2 linked regions of the Cohaesibacter gelatinilyticus genome follow. The protein of the gene in region 1 interacts with the protein of each later gene in a pairwise test. Links are inferred from orthologs where the notes say so. Each region holds a gene or a part of one and is shown in the gene's direction. Other genes may lie near its edges. The genes, in order: CRO57_RS08095 and CRO57_RS06805.

What was found.
Region 2: the proteins of CRO57_RS08095 (region 1) and CRO57_RS06805 interact in binary tests that used the Escherichia coli proteins (3 or more experiments, as listed by UniProt). The link is inferred for Cohaesibacter gelatinilyticus from one-to-one orthologs.

What each region holds. Positions count from the first base shown.
Region 1 is NZ_OBEL01000001.1:1,796,623-1,809,363, forward strand. What follows is about bases 4,601-7,410. They hold CRO57_RS08095 (TrmH family RNA methyltransferase), read left to right. Parts: upstream 4,601-5,490; coding sequence 5,491-6,330; downstream 6,331-7,410. Other genes in these bases: tuf (elongation factor Tu), read right to left, coding at 4,601-4,678; purU (formyltetrahydrofolate deformylase), read right to left, coding at 7,080-7,410. Also shown: rplL (50S ribosomal protein L7/L12), read right to left, coding at 1-210; rplJ (50S ribosomal protein L10), read right to left, coding at 265-783; rplA (50S ribosomal protein L1), read right to left, coding at 1,084-1,776; rplK (50S ribosomal protein L11), read right to left, coding at 1,781-2,209; transcription termination/antitermination protein NusG, read right to left, coding at 2,312-2,842; preprotein translocase subunit SecE, read right to left, coding at 2,854-3,051; more of tuf, read right to left, coding at 3,488-4,600; more of purU, read right to left, coding at 7,411-7,952; CRO57_RS08110 (sarcosine oxidase subunit gamma), read right to left, coding at 7,976-8,581; CRO57_RS08115 (sarcosine oxidase subunit alpha), read right to left, coding at 8,592-11,597; CRO57_RS08120 (sarcosine oxidase subunit delta), read right to left, coding at 11,594-11,896; CRO57_RS08125 (sarcosine oxidase subunit beta family protein), read right to left, coding at 11,920-12,741. UniProt on the Escherichia coli protein: Specifically methylates the ribose of guanosine 2251 in 23S rRNA.
Region 2 is NZ_OBEL01000001.1:1,523,186-1,526,123, reverse strand. It holds CRO57_RS06805 (NAD(P)H-hydrate dehydratase), read left to right. Parts: upstream 1-651; coding sequence 652-2,226; downstream 2,227-2,938. Other genes in the region: tig (trigger factor), read left to right, coding at 2,685-2,938; CRO57_RS06815 (P-II family nitrogen regulator), read right to left, coding at 1-232. UniProt on the Escherichia coli protein: Bifunctional enzyme that catalyzes the epimerization of the S- and R-forms of NAD(P)HX and the dehydration of the S-form of NAD(P)HX at the expense of ADP, which is converted to AMP.

The sequences.
Region 1 (12,741 bases):
GTTGATTTTCTTGTCACCAGCAGAAGCCAGAACAACGTCAAATTCAGTTTTCTCTTCAGCAGCTTCAGCAGCGCCACCGGCAACAGCAGCAACAGCTACAGGAGCAGCAGCGGAAACGCCCCACTTGTCTTCAAGCATGGTGGACAGTTCAGCAGCTTCCATAACGGTCAGTGCAGAGAGTTCTTCTACGAGCTTTTCAAGATCAGCCATCGTAATAATTCCTGTTAGTTCGAACCTAAATTCTGTAAATGTTTGAGAACGGCCTTATGCCGCTTCGTCCTTCTTGGCATATGCACCGAATACACGCGCAAGCTGACCGCCTGGTGCTTGAAGTACCTGAGCAACCTTGGTCGCTGGTGCCTGAAGAACACCAATGATTTTGCCGCGCAGTTCGTCAAGCGATGGCATGGTAGCAAGTGCTTTCACGCCATTTGTATCGAGTACGGTGGAACCCATTGCACCGCCCAGAATAACGAGTTTTTCGTTTTTCTTTGCGAACTCAGAGGCCACCTTCGGGGCTGAAACCGGATCGTCAGAAGTGACGATAACAGTCTGACCTTTAAACAGATCAGCAATTGGTTCAGCATCCGTGCCTTGAAGAGCGAGCTTGACAAGACGGTTCTTGGCAACCTGTACGTTTACGCCAGCTTCGCGGGCAGAACCGCGAAATGCTGTCATATCAGCAACAGTGAGGCCAGCATAATGAGCAACAACCACAACCTCAGAGCCTTTCAGCTCCTCATGAAGGGTAGCGACAAGCGCTTGCTTTTCCGCTCTATCCATGCCTTCTCTCCAGTTACTACCCTTTGAGGCGAACCTCGCGGGATAGAGTTACACTTACCAGCCCTTCACACTGAAACAGCAAGAAGATCTGGCACGAAGGGACCTGTCCTCCTTGCCGCCTCAAGGGCAAGCAAGCTGTAGGCTCGAACCAAACAACAAGTAACCTTGTTCATCTGATTCACCCCCATCTGTGCGGGCGATTAAGTCTTGCGACTCCCGCAGTCTTGGACAGGTTTCTGGCAAACGCCAGAAATCCTCCCGACAAGAATCGGGAGGAATCACGTTAGACTTCTAATCGACTTAGTCGATAGAAGCAAGATCTACGCGCACACCTGGCCCCATTGTGGAGGACAGGCTCATACGCTCCATGTAAGTGCCTTTGGCACCTGATGGCTTGGCCTTGGTAACAGCAGCAATAAATGCCTTGACGTTGTCAACCAACGCAGCTTCTTCAAAGCTCACTTTACCAACGCCACCATGGATGATACCGGCCTTCTCGACACGAAACTCAACGGAGCCACCTTTAGCCGCCTTGACAGCACCAGCAACATCAGGAGTAACGGTACCAACCTTTGGATTTGGCATCATGCCACGTGGGCCAAGAACTTTACCCAGACGACCAACCAGAGGCATCATGTCAGGAGATGCAATACAACGATCAAAATCGATGGTACCGCCCTGAACAACTGCCAACAGATCTTCTGCACCAACAATCTCTGCACCTGCAGCTTTAGCTTCTTCAGCCTTATCGCCACGTGCAAAAACAGCAACACGAACATTTTTACCAGAGCCCGCAGGCAGCTGACATACACCACGAACCATCTGGTCCGCATGACGCGGGTCAACACCGAGGTTCAGGGAGATTTCTACGGTCTCATCGAATTTGGCAGATGCAGCACCCTTGACCAGCTTCACAGCTTCTTCAACGGAATAAACCTTGTTTGCATCAACTTTTTCACGAGCAGCGCGGATACGTTTTCCTACATTAGCCATTGGATTATCCTACCACCTCGAGGCCCATGGAACGGGCAGAACCCTCAATCATCAACATCGCGGCTTCGATGTCGTTGGCATTGAGATCTTTCATCTTCTGCTCAGCAATTTCACGAACCTGATCCTTGGTCACGGAACCCGCCACATCACGACCAGGCGCACCAGAGCCCTTAGGCAGCTTGGCAGCTTTTTTCAGAAAGAAAGACGCCGGAGGTGTCTTCATTTCAAAAGTGAAAGACTTGTCCTGGTAAATGGTAATAATCACCGGAACCGGCGCATTTTTTTCCATTTCCTGCGTCTTGGCGTTAAACGCCTTACAGAATTCCATGATATTCAGGCCGCGCTGACCAAGAGCAGGACCAATTGGAGGGGATGGATTAGCAGCCCCTGCAGGAACCTGAAGTTTCAGGTAACCTTGAATCTTTTTTGCCATTTTTCTTTCCCTCGGCGCAAAGCACCTTCAGATAGACATGAGAAAGGGCGCGGTCGGACGGCTCGTTCGGCAAACGAACCAAATCTCCCGCACCTGTTATGATCAGAGTTTTTCAACCTGATTATATTCAAGCTCGACTGGTGTCGCACGACCAAAGATCGATACGGTAACCTTGAGGCGCGCACGCTCTTCGTCCACTTCCTCGACAAGCCCATTGAACGAAGCAAACGGCCCATCGGAAACCCGAACCTGCTCGCCAACTTCGAAACTGACGGTCGGCATCGGTTTCTCGACACCTTCCTGAACCTGATTCAACAAGCGATCCGCTTCCGCATTGGAAATTGGCATCGGCTTGTTGTCATTCCCCAGAAAGCCAGTGACTTTCGGGGTATTCTTGATCAAATGATAGGCGTCATCTGTCATTGCCATCTTCACCAGCACATAACCGGGGAAAAACTTGCGCTCAGATTCGACCTTGCGTCCACGACGCACTTCTACAAACTTCTCGGTCGGAACAAGAACTTCATCAAACAGATCACCAAGACCGGTCTGATCAGCCTTTTCACGAATAGCCTCCGCTACTTTCTTCTCGAAGTTCGAGTAGGCATGAACGATATACCACCGCTTTGCAATCGCCATGTCTATTAACCTCCCAGGCCAAGCACGAAGCTGACGCCAAATGACATGATCTGGTCAGCCAGCAAGAAAAAGATTGAAGCCAGGAAAACCATGACAAAAACCATCACAGTAGTAATGCCAGTCTCCTTCTGGGAAGGCCAGGTTACCTTCGATGCTTCAGATTTAACCTGCTGCAGAAAATCAAATGGGTTGGTCTTTGCCATGGAACCGCTCACATATAATAACGCGCGAAACAGAATTTCGCGCGTTCATAAGATTCTCACTACATATAATATCTTGCCATGCAAGATCAAGTGCGAAATGGCAGGGGCGGAGGGACTCGAACCCCCGACCCTCGGTTTTGGAGACCGATGCTCTACCAGCTGAGCTACACCCCTACTTCGCAAAACTTAGTGAAAACCAAGTTGGAGACTAACTATTGGAGTTCACAGACAACTGCAAGCGAAAAGATGACGAAATACAAAAAAATCAACAAGGGATCATCAAAACTTCATGAATTGTGACTCCATCCACAAAACCAACCTTCGATATCCATCCGTATCACCTTATTTCATCAAAATTATGAGAATCAAAAAACCCCTGAAAGCAATAGCTTGCAGGGGCTTCTTAAAGACATATCTCAAGTAAAGATGAAATCTCTTACTCGACGATAGAACCGACGATGCCGGCACCTACGGTACGGCCACCTTCGCGGATAGCGAAGCGCAGCTTTTCTTCCATAGCGATTGGCACGATCAGCTCAACATTCATCTCGACGTTATCGCCAGGCATAACCATCTCGGTACCTTCGTTCAGGGTAACAACACCCGTCACGTCAGTGGTACGGAAATAGAATTGTGGACGATAGTTGGTGAAGAACGGAGTATGACGACCGCCTTCTTCTTTCGTCAGGATGTAAGCTTCTGCTTTGAACTTGGTGTGTGGAGTAACGGAAGCTGGTGCACACAGAACCTGGCCACGCTCGACATCTTCACGCTTGGTACCACGCAGGAGAACACCAACATTGTCACCAGCTTCACCGCTATCAAGCAGCTTGCGGAACATTTCAACACCGGTACAGGTGGTTTTCTGGGTGTCTTTGATACCGACGATCTCAATCTCGTCACCAACATTGATCACGCCACGCTCAACACGACCGGTTACCACAGTACCACGACCAGAGATGGAGAATACATCTTCGATAGGCAGCAGGAATGGCAGATCCTTTGGACGCTCTGGAGTTGGGATATAATCGTCAACAGCAGCCATCAGTTCCATGATTGCTTCACGGCCGATTGCAGCGTCACGGTTCTCAACAGCAGCAAGAGCAGAACCTTTTACGATAGGAATATCGTCGCCTGGGAACTCGTAAGAATCCAGCAGTTCGCGAACTTCCATTTCAACAAGCTCAAGCAGCTCTTCGTCATCAACCTGATCAACTTTGTTCAGGAACACTACCAGAGCAGGAACACCAACCTGACGGGCAAGCAGGATGTGCTCACGCGTCTGTGGCATTGGGCCGTCAGCTGCAGAACAAACCAGGATAGCACCGTCCATCTGAGCAGCACCGGTGATCATGTTCTTCACATAGTCAGCGTGACCTGGGCAGTCAACGTGAGCATAGTGACGGTTCTCTGTCTCATACTCAACGTGAGCAGTAGAGATCGTGATGCCGCGAGCTTTCTCTTCTGGCGCACCGTCAATCTCATCATAAGCCTTAGCCTCAGCACCGCCCTTTTCAGCAAGGGTCATGGTGATAGCTGCGGTCAGGGTGGTTTTACCATGGTCAACGTGACCAATCGTGCCGATGTTTACATGCGGCTTATTACGTTCAAACTTTTCCTTAGCCATAGGAAATAGCTCTCATCATCAGGGGCTGAAAACACTTTGATATCTACAAGGTCTCAGCTCGCTTTAGGCGCCAAAAGGTCTGCTACTCAAAACGAGATACAAACCCGGTTAACACAAAAAGACCTGAGCTGGAGGCTCGGGACCAAACTGTAAGGGAGAGTGTAAACTTAAGAGGTGGAGCGGGTGAAGGGAATCGAACCCTCGTCATCAGCTTGGAAGGCTGTTGCTCTACCATTGAGCTACACCCGCGCGAGACGTACAGCGAAGAAATGGTGGAGGAGGCTGGATTCGAACCAGCGTACGCTAAGCGAACGGATTTACAGTCCGTCTCCTTTAACCACTCGGACACTCCTCCAAATTCTTCGCCATCCTGTCCCTGCGAACAGGTTGGTCTCGAAAAGCCCGCCAAGTCGCGGTCAGTTCGTGAGGCGGTTTATGCAAAACCCGGCCCACGAAGTCAACTACCCAATCTCAGTTTCTGTGCGTAATCTTCAATATCAACAGCCCGGAGCCTCCAACACCCCTCTCCCACAGACTTCAAAGGCGCAAATTTCCGCCGCTTTCAGGGGCTTCGCAAAAAATGGGGAAAAATTCACACCTCACATAAATGCATCATATCACACCATAAACCGACCCAGGATCAGGGAGCAAAAAAGTCATTATCTCACCTCACCGGCTTCGAAAAACATCCCATCAGATTGATACCGGTCAGCAATAGCTTGCCATGTGCTTGCAATCGGATATAACCCGGCGCAAACTCATCGAAACACGCGAGCACGCCAAATCAGGCCACGCATATAGAAGGCTCCACAATGACAAAGAACCGCTCACAAAAAGCCAAACGCAACCGTCAGATGGAGGCCAACTCTGCCAACAAGCGCCGTAACTCCCGGCGAGCCAATGATGACTTTGTGCATCTATTCGGCATTCACGCCGTCGCTGCCGCAGCTTCCAACCCCCAGCGCCCATTGCACAAACTTCTGGCAACCACAAACGCGGAAGCCAAACTGCGACAGGAAATCCAATCTCTAGGCGGCAATCCCGCACGTCTTGATGGAATTATTGAAACAGCGAATCCCAAAGATATCGATCAACATGCCAAGGGCGCGGTTCATCAGGGACTTTATCTGACTGCAGGTCAGCTGGAATCAGCTGCCATCTCCGATCTGGAAGATGCCAAGTTGGTTGTTATCCTCGACCAGATCACCGACCCCCACAATGTGGGCGCCATCATTCGCTCCAGTGTGGCACTGGGTGCAGATGCACTCATCATGACCGGTCGCCACAGCCCGGAAGAATCCGGGATCATGGCAAAAACCGCTTCCGGTGGCCTGGACATGATCACTATGGTGACAGTTCCAAATCTAGCCCGTGCTTTGGACGAAATTGCAGATATCGGCTTCCACACCATTGGATTTGATTCTGAGGAAAGTGCACCATTTGAAGAAATCATGCAGAAAACAGTACCAGATCAGAAACTGGCATTGATATTCGGCTCTGAAGGCAAGGGATTGCGCCGCCTGACCCGTGAGAAATGCGCTGAGCTGGCACGGCTGGATATGCCAGGCCCGATCAAGAGCCTCAATGTCTCCAATGCCGTTGCCATGACACTTTATGGGTGCCATCTAAGACGACAAAGCATCATTTCCTGATGCAGACAAAGATAAAACATTCCAAGCAAGAAAGGCCCCTGGGAGGGCCTTTTTTCGATCTGAAGAATTATCACTCAAGGCATAGATATGCAACTTGAGAAATTACATATTGAAAAAAGCCAGCCGTAGCTCACACAATAAGCCCGATAGAAAAGCCTGACAAAAACTCAACAAATCCGATTTTAAGGAAAAACAAGTGGTACAGGTAAGAGAAGGAATCTCGAACCAAACCCAGCGCTTTGGGTTGGTGGGCGGCAAAGCGCAAAGAAAAGTGGTGCCGGCAGAGAGACTTGAACTCCCGACCCCCTGATTACAAATCAGGTGCTCTACCAACTGAGCTATACCGGCGTTGAGGTGAGTTGATAATTTCGTAGGGCCGCTATGTCAAGGCGATATCAGGGGTTTTCCAAATAACGTGTGAATTGCCAGAAATTCCCTAGGCTTTTCATGAGACATTGTAAGACACCAAATAAAGGTGTCTCACGTCTCATATGAGACTTGGGTCTCAAGAATGGCAGAAACCGGTCCATGATCAGGCCGTGATTTTCTCATTATTTCAAAGCTTACCTGAATCATCGTCAGAAACATACCTGCGGTATCTTGTAGAGAATAAATTCAAACATCGACTAATATTGAGACATCAGTTCACATCAAAAAACGCCGCTAGCAATCACATATCGTTACCGACACCCGAATCCTCACTATGAAGCAAGACAGCTATTGTCTCTGATCACCCCTATGCAAATCCGCTAGCCCTTGAATACAATGGTTCTATTTCCATTGATAAAGACACGTCCTTCAATATGAAGACGCAATGCTTTTGAAAGCACACGGGCTTCCACATCACCACCCAGACGAACCAGATCAGAAGCACTATCTGAATGGCTCACACGCTCAGTGTCCTGTTCAATGATGGGGCCTTCATCAAGATTTGGGGTCACATAATGGGCTGTCGCTCCAATATGTTTCACCCCCCTCTCCCACGCGCGCTTATAAGGCATGGCGCCTTTGAAAGCTGGCAGGAAAGAATGATGAATATTGATGATCTTACCAAAATGACGTGAACTGAATTCGTCAGACAAGATTTGCATGTAGCGAGCCAAGACAACCAGTTCCGCACCTGAACGCTCGATCAATTCCTCAAGCTTTTGCTCCTGCTCCTGTTTGTTCTCTTTGGTTACAGGCCACAGATAATAGGGAATACCAAGACGTTCTACATCCGCCCGGCTATGAGCATGGTTTGAGACAACGGCAACAATATCAAGCGGCAGTTTACCGGTTTGAACACGATATAGAATATCAATCAGACAGTGGTCGAACTTCGAAACCATCAAGATGGTGGGCACCGCCCTGCCACTTTCGCGAACTGATAAGTCTGCATCAAAGCAAGATCGAAGAGCTTCAAGCTCTTGTTCGAGTTCGGACCAATCGGTCTGCTCAGTGCAGGTAAATTCAAGACGCAGGAAAAAGATTTCAGCCACATCATCTTCCCTGATGGAAGCGGGCTGCAAAAACTGAAAACTCTGGCCAATATTACATCCAAATCGATCCAGAACCTGTCCAAGACCGGAAACAATCCCGGCCTGGTCCTCACATTTCATTCTCAGGATATGCGTCATCATTTCTCTCATACGAAGCAAGCTGGTTATTGTTGTTTTTCAAGCAAGGCACGTTTTTGATCGCTGGCAAGCTCTTGATTGCCGATATGCAGCAACGCCCACATGTGAGGAAGAAACGAACGCCAGACCTCCATTTCAAATCGATCTTGCTCAAGACGCAGCAAAGTAATCTCAACACCGTCAAAGATCGTACGGGTACCAGACCCAACTGCGAGCAAACCCAGATCACGAGGACATCCAACGCTCAGCAATTCAGCCGCCTGCTCTCCACTCAGCGAAATACTCATCTGACGATCTGATATATCGGTCAAACTGTGTGGGCAGCTTGAATATAGATCTGCAAATGCCGCAACAATGTCATCCTTGGCATCCTCTGAGGCGGATAAAATCCACTCGTCTGGTCCAAGACATAAGGCGGAGCGATTTCCCTCTTCAGCATATCCATGGATTTTGGAAGGAATTTCCAACCCGAACGCTTTGGAGGCTTCAGACAGTTTTTGTTGAGCAATACGCAGATTTAAACGCGCCTTCGGTTCCTGCAATTTGATGGAAACCGGACCACTCATATCACTAATTACTTGAGAGCCAATCGCTTGGGGCAAATTCAGCGTCATTTCCATTGAACTAGTCATCACTTCACCTTCAAACCTTCAACCGGTCGCCTGCTGGATCATAAAATACACTGGAGCAAATCTCTGCTTCCAATACACACTCAGCCATCGGGATATAGATTGTCTCACCCATTCTAGATTGCCCCCCCTCAATGAGGGCCATGGCAATAGATTGCCCAAGCACTTCACTCCAATAGGAAGACGTCACATGCCCCACCATTTTCATCGGCAATGACTGGTGCGGATCATTGACAATTTGCGCACCCTCTTCGAGCACAATCTTGGGATCTTTGGTTTTCAGGCCAACCAATTGCTTTCGCCCTTCGGCAACGAGATCAGGGCGTTTCAGAGAGCGCATGCCCACGAAATCCGGTTTCTTCTTGGCAACTGCCCATCCAAGCCCTGCATCATAAGGCGTAACTGTACCGTCCGTATCCTGACCAACAATGATATAGCCCTTCTCGGCTCGCAACACATGCATGGTCTCGGTACCATAAGGACAGATATCGTAGGCCTTTCCGGCTTCATAGAGTTTAGACCAAAGCTCCAATCCATGACGAGCCGGTACATTGATTTCAAAACCAAGCTCACCGGTAAAGGACAGACGGAACAAGCGCGCAGGAAAGCCAGCAACTTTGCATTCAGCCACCGACATATGAGGCAAAGCTTCATCGCTCATATCCTGCCCCTCCACAAACGGTTCCAATAGCTTGCGAGCATTTGGACCATTCAAGGCGATGGTTGCCCATTGTTCCGTGGTAGAGGTCAACCAAACCTGCAAGTCTGGCCACTCGGTTTGCAGATAGTCTTCCATCATATTCAGGACACGGGCAGCACCGCCCGTTGTCGTGGTGATATGGAACTTGTCCTCGCTCAGGCGGCCAATGACACCATCATCCAGAATGAACCCATCTTCCCCTAACAGAACACCATAACGGCAACGCCCAGGAGCAAGTTTGGTCCATGGGTTGGTATACATGCGGTTCATGAACTCAACCGCATCAGGCCCAACCACTTCAATTTTGCCAAGGGTAGACGCATCAAACATGCCAACTGACTTGCGTGTTGCAGCACACTCACGCGCCACAGCCTTGCGCATGTCTTCACCAGATTTTGGGAAATACCAAGCCCTGCGCCATTGCGAGACAGGCTCGAAAGCCGCGCCGTTTTTCTCGGCCCAACTATCGATTGGTGTTTTACGTGTCAGCTCGAATTGACCATCTTTGTGATAACCGGCAAATACACCAAATGTCGTTGGGGTATAGGGAGGCCGGAATGTGGTCAGTCCCACTTTCGGCACTTCCTTGCCCACAGCGTCGGCCGCAATTTCCAATCCATTCATATTGGACATTTTGCCCTGATCGGTCGCCATGCCGTTTGTGGTGTACCGTTTGACATGTTCAATCGAATGCATGCCTTCACGTACAGCCAGACGAATGTCCTTGGCCGTCACATCATTCTGGAAATCGATGAAAGCCTTGGCTTTGCCAGGATTGCCGTTTGTAGGCAATTCCCGATGTGTCTCACCAGTTCCAGCGCGATCATTGCCAACAGAATAAGTAACGTCCTCGCCGGACAAGTCCAAAGCCGTGATTGCTTCCAGTCCTGCTTTGGCACCATCTTCCAGAGCGGAAGAAATACCCCATAGCCCACGGCAGGCACCAGCAATCTGGCATTCTTCGTTGCTTTGGTCCGGAAGAAAGACACGCGCCTCTTCATCCCACTTCAGGCTGCCCTTCGTGTGCGAGAACAAATGCAGGGATGGTGTCCAACCACCACACATCAAAAGCACATCGCAGGAAAGTTCAAGAGCAGCTCCCACAACTCCGTGGGCGACCGGATTGACAGAGACAGACTTGATCCGAAGACGCCCTGATGTAGTGGTCGCCGTATGGCCAAGAAACACTTCAATGCCGCGTTGTCGCGCCTGATCCAGCAGCGCATCATCCATATCCACCCGAGTATCAACAATGGCAACCACATTGGCACCAGCATCTTGGTAATCAAATGCAGCATACCAGGCACTGTCATGCGACGTTAAAAAGACCGGTGTCTTGCCAACCATTACCCCAAAACGGTTCAGATAGTTCTGTCCTGCACCGGCCAGCATGACACCGGGGCGATCATTCCCATCAAAGACCAATGGCCGCTCGATTGCACCTTGTGCCAGAATGACCTGCTTTGCGCGAACGCGCCACATTCTCTCACGCGGACTATTTTCAGGAACGTCCGCCAGATGATCTGTAAGCTTTTGTGCGAGAGCGACCATATTCTGATGATAATAGCCAATGGCTGTGGTTCGGCTCATCAGGCGAACATTGTCCATGGCGCGAAGTTGATCGAGGCTGGTTTTGAGCCACGCTGATGAGCTGACACCATCAATCTCAATGCTCTCTTCGCTTAGAAGTGAGCCACCGAGTTCGGCTTGTTCATCGACCAGAACAACTTCCGCCCCAGATTTGGCAACCTGCAGCGCAGCAGCGATACCAGCTGCACCCGCTCCAACGATCAATACGTCACAATGCAAATAACGAGATGCATAGATATCCGGATCGACCTTCGTGGGAGAGACGCCAAGTCCAGCAGAGGCCCGAATGACAGGCTCATAGAGTTTGTCCCAGAAGCTCTTCGGCCACATGAAAGTTTTGTAGTAAAAGCCAGCCGAGAAGAGCATATAGAGACGATCATTGATCGCTCCCATATCAAAGCTGAGCGATGGCCACTTGTTCTGACTGGTTGTGATCAGTCCGTCATAAATTTCTTGCGTAGTGGCGCGAGTGTTGGGTTCGAAACGGCTGTTATCTGCCCCTGGGCGCTGTGTACCTATCAGCGCATTGGGTTCTTCAGAGCCAGCGGTCAGCACTCCACGAGGTCGGTGATATTTGAAGGACCGCCCCATCAGGTGGACACCATTGGCAAGCAAAGCAGACGCAACGGTGTCACCTTCAAATCCTCGATAGGATTTGCCATCAAAGGTGAAAGTCACCGGTTTGGATTGATTCACACGGCCTTTGCCGGAAATACGATAGCTGCTCATTTTGCCAACTCTTTCAACTCATCTTCCGTCGGGCGAGGCGTGCCGCTTTTGTAGGTGGTCAGGAACTGATCGCTGACCGTGTCGCGAACGGCATTGAAGAAACGGGCACAGCCATGGATATGGCGCCAACGTTCGAAATGCAGGCCTCGCTCATTGGTGCGAATGAACAGAAAATTGCGCCATTCCTCGTCACTCAACTCTTCCGGCCTTACCGGTCGATCAATATGGGCTTCTCCTGCATAGGCAAATTCCAGCTCCGGCAGGGTTTCCTCACAATGAGGGCAACGGATCATCAACATGTCGGGATCTCCTTATCGCCAGATCAATGGGCAACAGCGGCGGCGGCAGCTTCATCAATCAGCCGGCCGGTCTGGAAGCGCTCAAGAGTGAATGGGGCATTGATGGGGTGCGGTTCGTCCTTGGCAACTGTGTGGGCCAGGACATGGGCTGCACCGGGCGTTGCCTTGAAGCCGCCAGTCCCCCAACCACAATTGACATAAAGACCCTTTACCGGTGTCTTGCCCAAAATGGCCGAGCGGTCCGGGGTTACGTCCACGATCCCGCCCCATTTGCGAAGCATCCGCATGCGACGGAAAATCGGGAAAATCTCACAGATGGCAGCAACCGTATGCTCAATCAGAGGCAATCCACCGCGTTGCGAGTAGGAGATATATTGATCAGTACCCGAGCCAATCACCAGCTCTCCTTTGTCCGACTGGCTGATATAGGCATGCACGCTGTTCGACATCACAACGCACGGCATGATCGGTTTGACCGGCTCGGAGACCAGAGCTTGCAGTGGGAAACTTTCCAAAGGCAGCTGAACATCTGCGGTCTGCATGACAACGGAAGTGTTACCCGCAGCAGAAACAGCAACTTTTTTGGCCTTGATAAAGCCCTTGCCCGTCTCGACACCTTCAACAGCTCCGTCAGCTCCTCGTCTAATCGAAAGAACAGGGCAATTCTGAATGATATCGACACCGCGTGCTGCCGCTGCACGGGCATATCCCCAAGCTACAGCATCATGGCGGGCTGTCCCCGCACGCTGCTGAAACGCAGCTCCCATCACGGGATAACGAGCTGTTGGTGAGATATCCAGCGGAGGGCAGATGGCCTTGGCTTCTTCCGGGCTGATCCATTTGTT
Region 2 (2,938 bases), 280 kb from region 1 along the record:
GAATGGCTTCAATTGCAGCATCTACCTGCTCGTCTGCCAGAATGACTTCAACTTTTACCTTGGGGAGGAAGTCGACGACATATTCCGCACCGCGATACAGTTCGGTATGGCCTTTTTGGCGCCCAAAGCCTTTGGCTTCAATGACGGTAATGCCCTGCAGGCCAACTTCCTGCAATGCTTCCTTCACTTCATCAAGCTTGAAGGGCTTGATGATTGCCTCGATCTTTTTCATGGCACTCAGGCTCCCGAATATACCCGTTGACTGGGTATCTGCTTTGCGTAATTTGTGACTTCGGCTCTAATTTTTCTCGCTGGACTATAAAAATCCTAAACGATGAAATTTTAAGCAGAGCCTATGCCAACTCAATTCGGGCACATAGAAGCAGAGTTTTATGACCCAAGCCAGTGTCAGAAGGTCGAATTATCAGGCAAAATGGGGAAAGCTTCTGGTGCAAAATTGAGCAATTGCCTAAAAATTGTGCAATTGTCAATTTTGTTCCGTAATCTGTGTCTTTTGGGGTATGGCGATGTGCCGGTGGACAGCCTGCCAAAATACTATTTTGTTGCCTGCTGTTTGCTATCCTTTCTTCAGGATGAATTGGGCTGTTATTGAGTCTCTATTCGCCTTCGATCAGATTGAAGGAGGAAAGCATGAGCTTGTCACGTGATCCCTTGGAAATTCTTCTCCCTGACCAGATGTCGGAAGCTGACCGTCTGACTATTGAAGGCGGGATCCCCGGCTATGATCTTATGGAAAAAGCAGGAGAGGCGGTCGCACGTGCCGCACAGGATTTACTCGAGGAGCAAACCGGGTCTTCGGCTTCCGGTATGGTCTGTATACTTTGTGGCCCCGGAAATAATGGTGGCGACGGGTTGGTTGCTGCTCGTTTACTGGAAGAAGAAGGCTGGAGCGCGATTGTTGGCTGCTCGGTTGAGGTGGATATGCTGAGGGGGGATGCACGACTTGCGGCGGATGATTGGGGGGAGGAGATTTACCCTCTGAGTTCAGGACTTTGGCAAGATGCAGATCTTGTGATCGATGCCCTTTTTGGTGCAGGACTTGATCGCCCGGTAACAGGTGAGCTGTCAGAGCTGGTTGATAAACTTAATGAAAGCAGCTTGCCGGTGTTGTCGGTTGATCTACCCAGCGGTGTCGAGGGTGCCAGTGGATTGGTTCGCGGAGCTGCCGTGAAGGCGCAGAGGACAGTAACTTTCTTTGCTCGCAAGCCAGGTCATCTGCTTTATCCCGGTTCGGCTTATTGCGGGGATCTGAAGTTGGCACAAATTGGTATCGAAGCAAATGTGTTGGACGAATGCGGTTTTGTTGCTTTGGTCAATGATCCGTGGTTGTGGCGATCTGATCTGCCAGAAGCAATAAAGCCGATAGAACAAATGGATGCATTCCGTTTGGCAGATCACAAATTTCATCGGGGTCATTGTCTTGTGGTGAGTGGAGGGGTGTCATCAAGTGGTGCGGCAAGGCTTGCCGCGCGGGCTGCTCTTCGTGCTGGCACTGGATTGGTCACGTTGGCTCCGCCTCATGATGCGGTTGGCGTGGTTGCGGCGCAAGTGACGTCCGTAATGGTGGAGCCGATTTCAGAGTTCATGTCATTCAGCAAAATTCTCTCAGAGCGTAATTATGATGCGCTTCTTCTCGGACCGGGTATGGGGCTGGATAAGGAACATGCGGGTCTTGTCTCTGAAGCTCTTCAGCAAGATGGCGTTGTTGTTCTGGATGCGGATGCTCTTACCTTGGTTGCCAGATTTGGTATGGATGGTATCGAAATGCTGGGTGCCAGTGTACCTGCAAAAAATGGGCAATTGATTCTGACGCCACATGAAGGTGAGTTTGCGCGGCTCTTTCCTGATCTATCCCATCGCTTGCGCGGACAGAATGGGAGATCGAAACTCTCTTGTGCAATCGAAGCATCCAAACGAAGTGGCGCCATCATTATATTGAAGGGCGCTGATACCGTGATCGCCAGTCCGGAAGGAGCTGCGGTCATTCAGTCTGATGGTGTTCCGTATTTGGCAACCGCCGGGTCGGGGGATGTTTTGGCTGGAACCGTAGCAGGTCTCGCCGGGCAGGGCATGATTCCCTTTGAAGCAGCATGTGCCGCAGTCTGGTTTCACAAAGAAGCAGGCAAGATACTTGGTGCCGGGTTGATATCTGAAGACCTGCCGGATTGTATGCCGATGTTGTTTGCCAGACTTTTTGGAGAATAACTGAAAAAGTGGGGGGCTTTTTTTGCTTTGATTGCTGGTTTGAGATGGCTTTTTAGCGCAATAAATCAGGGGAAAAGGTGACTTTTTTGTCAAATTCTCTTATATGTGTGGGGAATTGGGGGCAAATGCAGAAAATGTCTTTGCTCTTTTGAAAAGCTATTGCTATAGAGGCCCCGCTCGATTTGCTGGCGCTGGGCGCCAAATGTGCGGGTGTGGTGGAATTGGTAGACACGCCAGATTTAGGTTCTGGTGGCGCGAGCCGTGGGGGTTCAAGTCCCTCCACCCGTACCAAATCTCTCCCTTGCTTTGTTGGTTCGGGGGTGGCTGGATTGAAGTGTGGCTGCTGCGGCGGCCTCTCTTCGTTGGGCGACAGGTGAATCAGCAAGTGAAAGGGTGAGGACGATGCACGACCTCCCCAAGAGTACAGAAATTTGATCTAACTACGAAAGCAGATTGATATGCAGGTGACTGAAACCCTGTCCGAAGGACTGAAACGCGAATTGAACGTCGTTGTTCCTGCTTCTGATCTTGAAGCTCGTCTGGTGAGCAAGATTGAAGAGATCAAAGGGCAGATCCAGATCAATGGTTTCCGCCCGGGCAAAGTGCCAGCATCTCATGTCCGCAAACTGCACGGGAAAGCTCTGATGGGCGATATCGTGCAGGAGCTGATCGGTGAGACCACTCGCACCTCTTTGGAAGAGCGTAGTGAGAA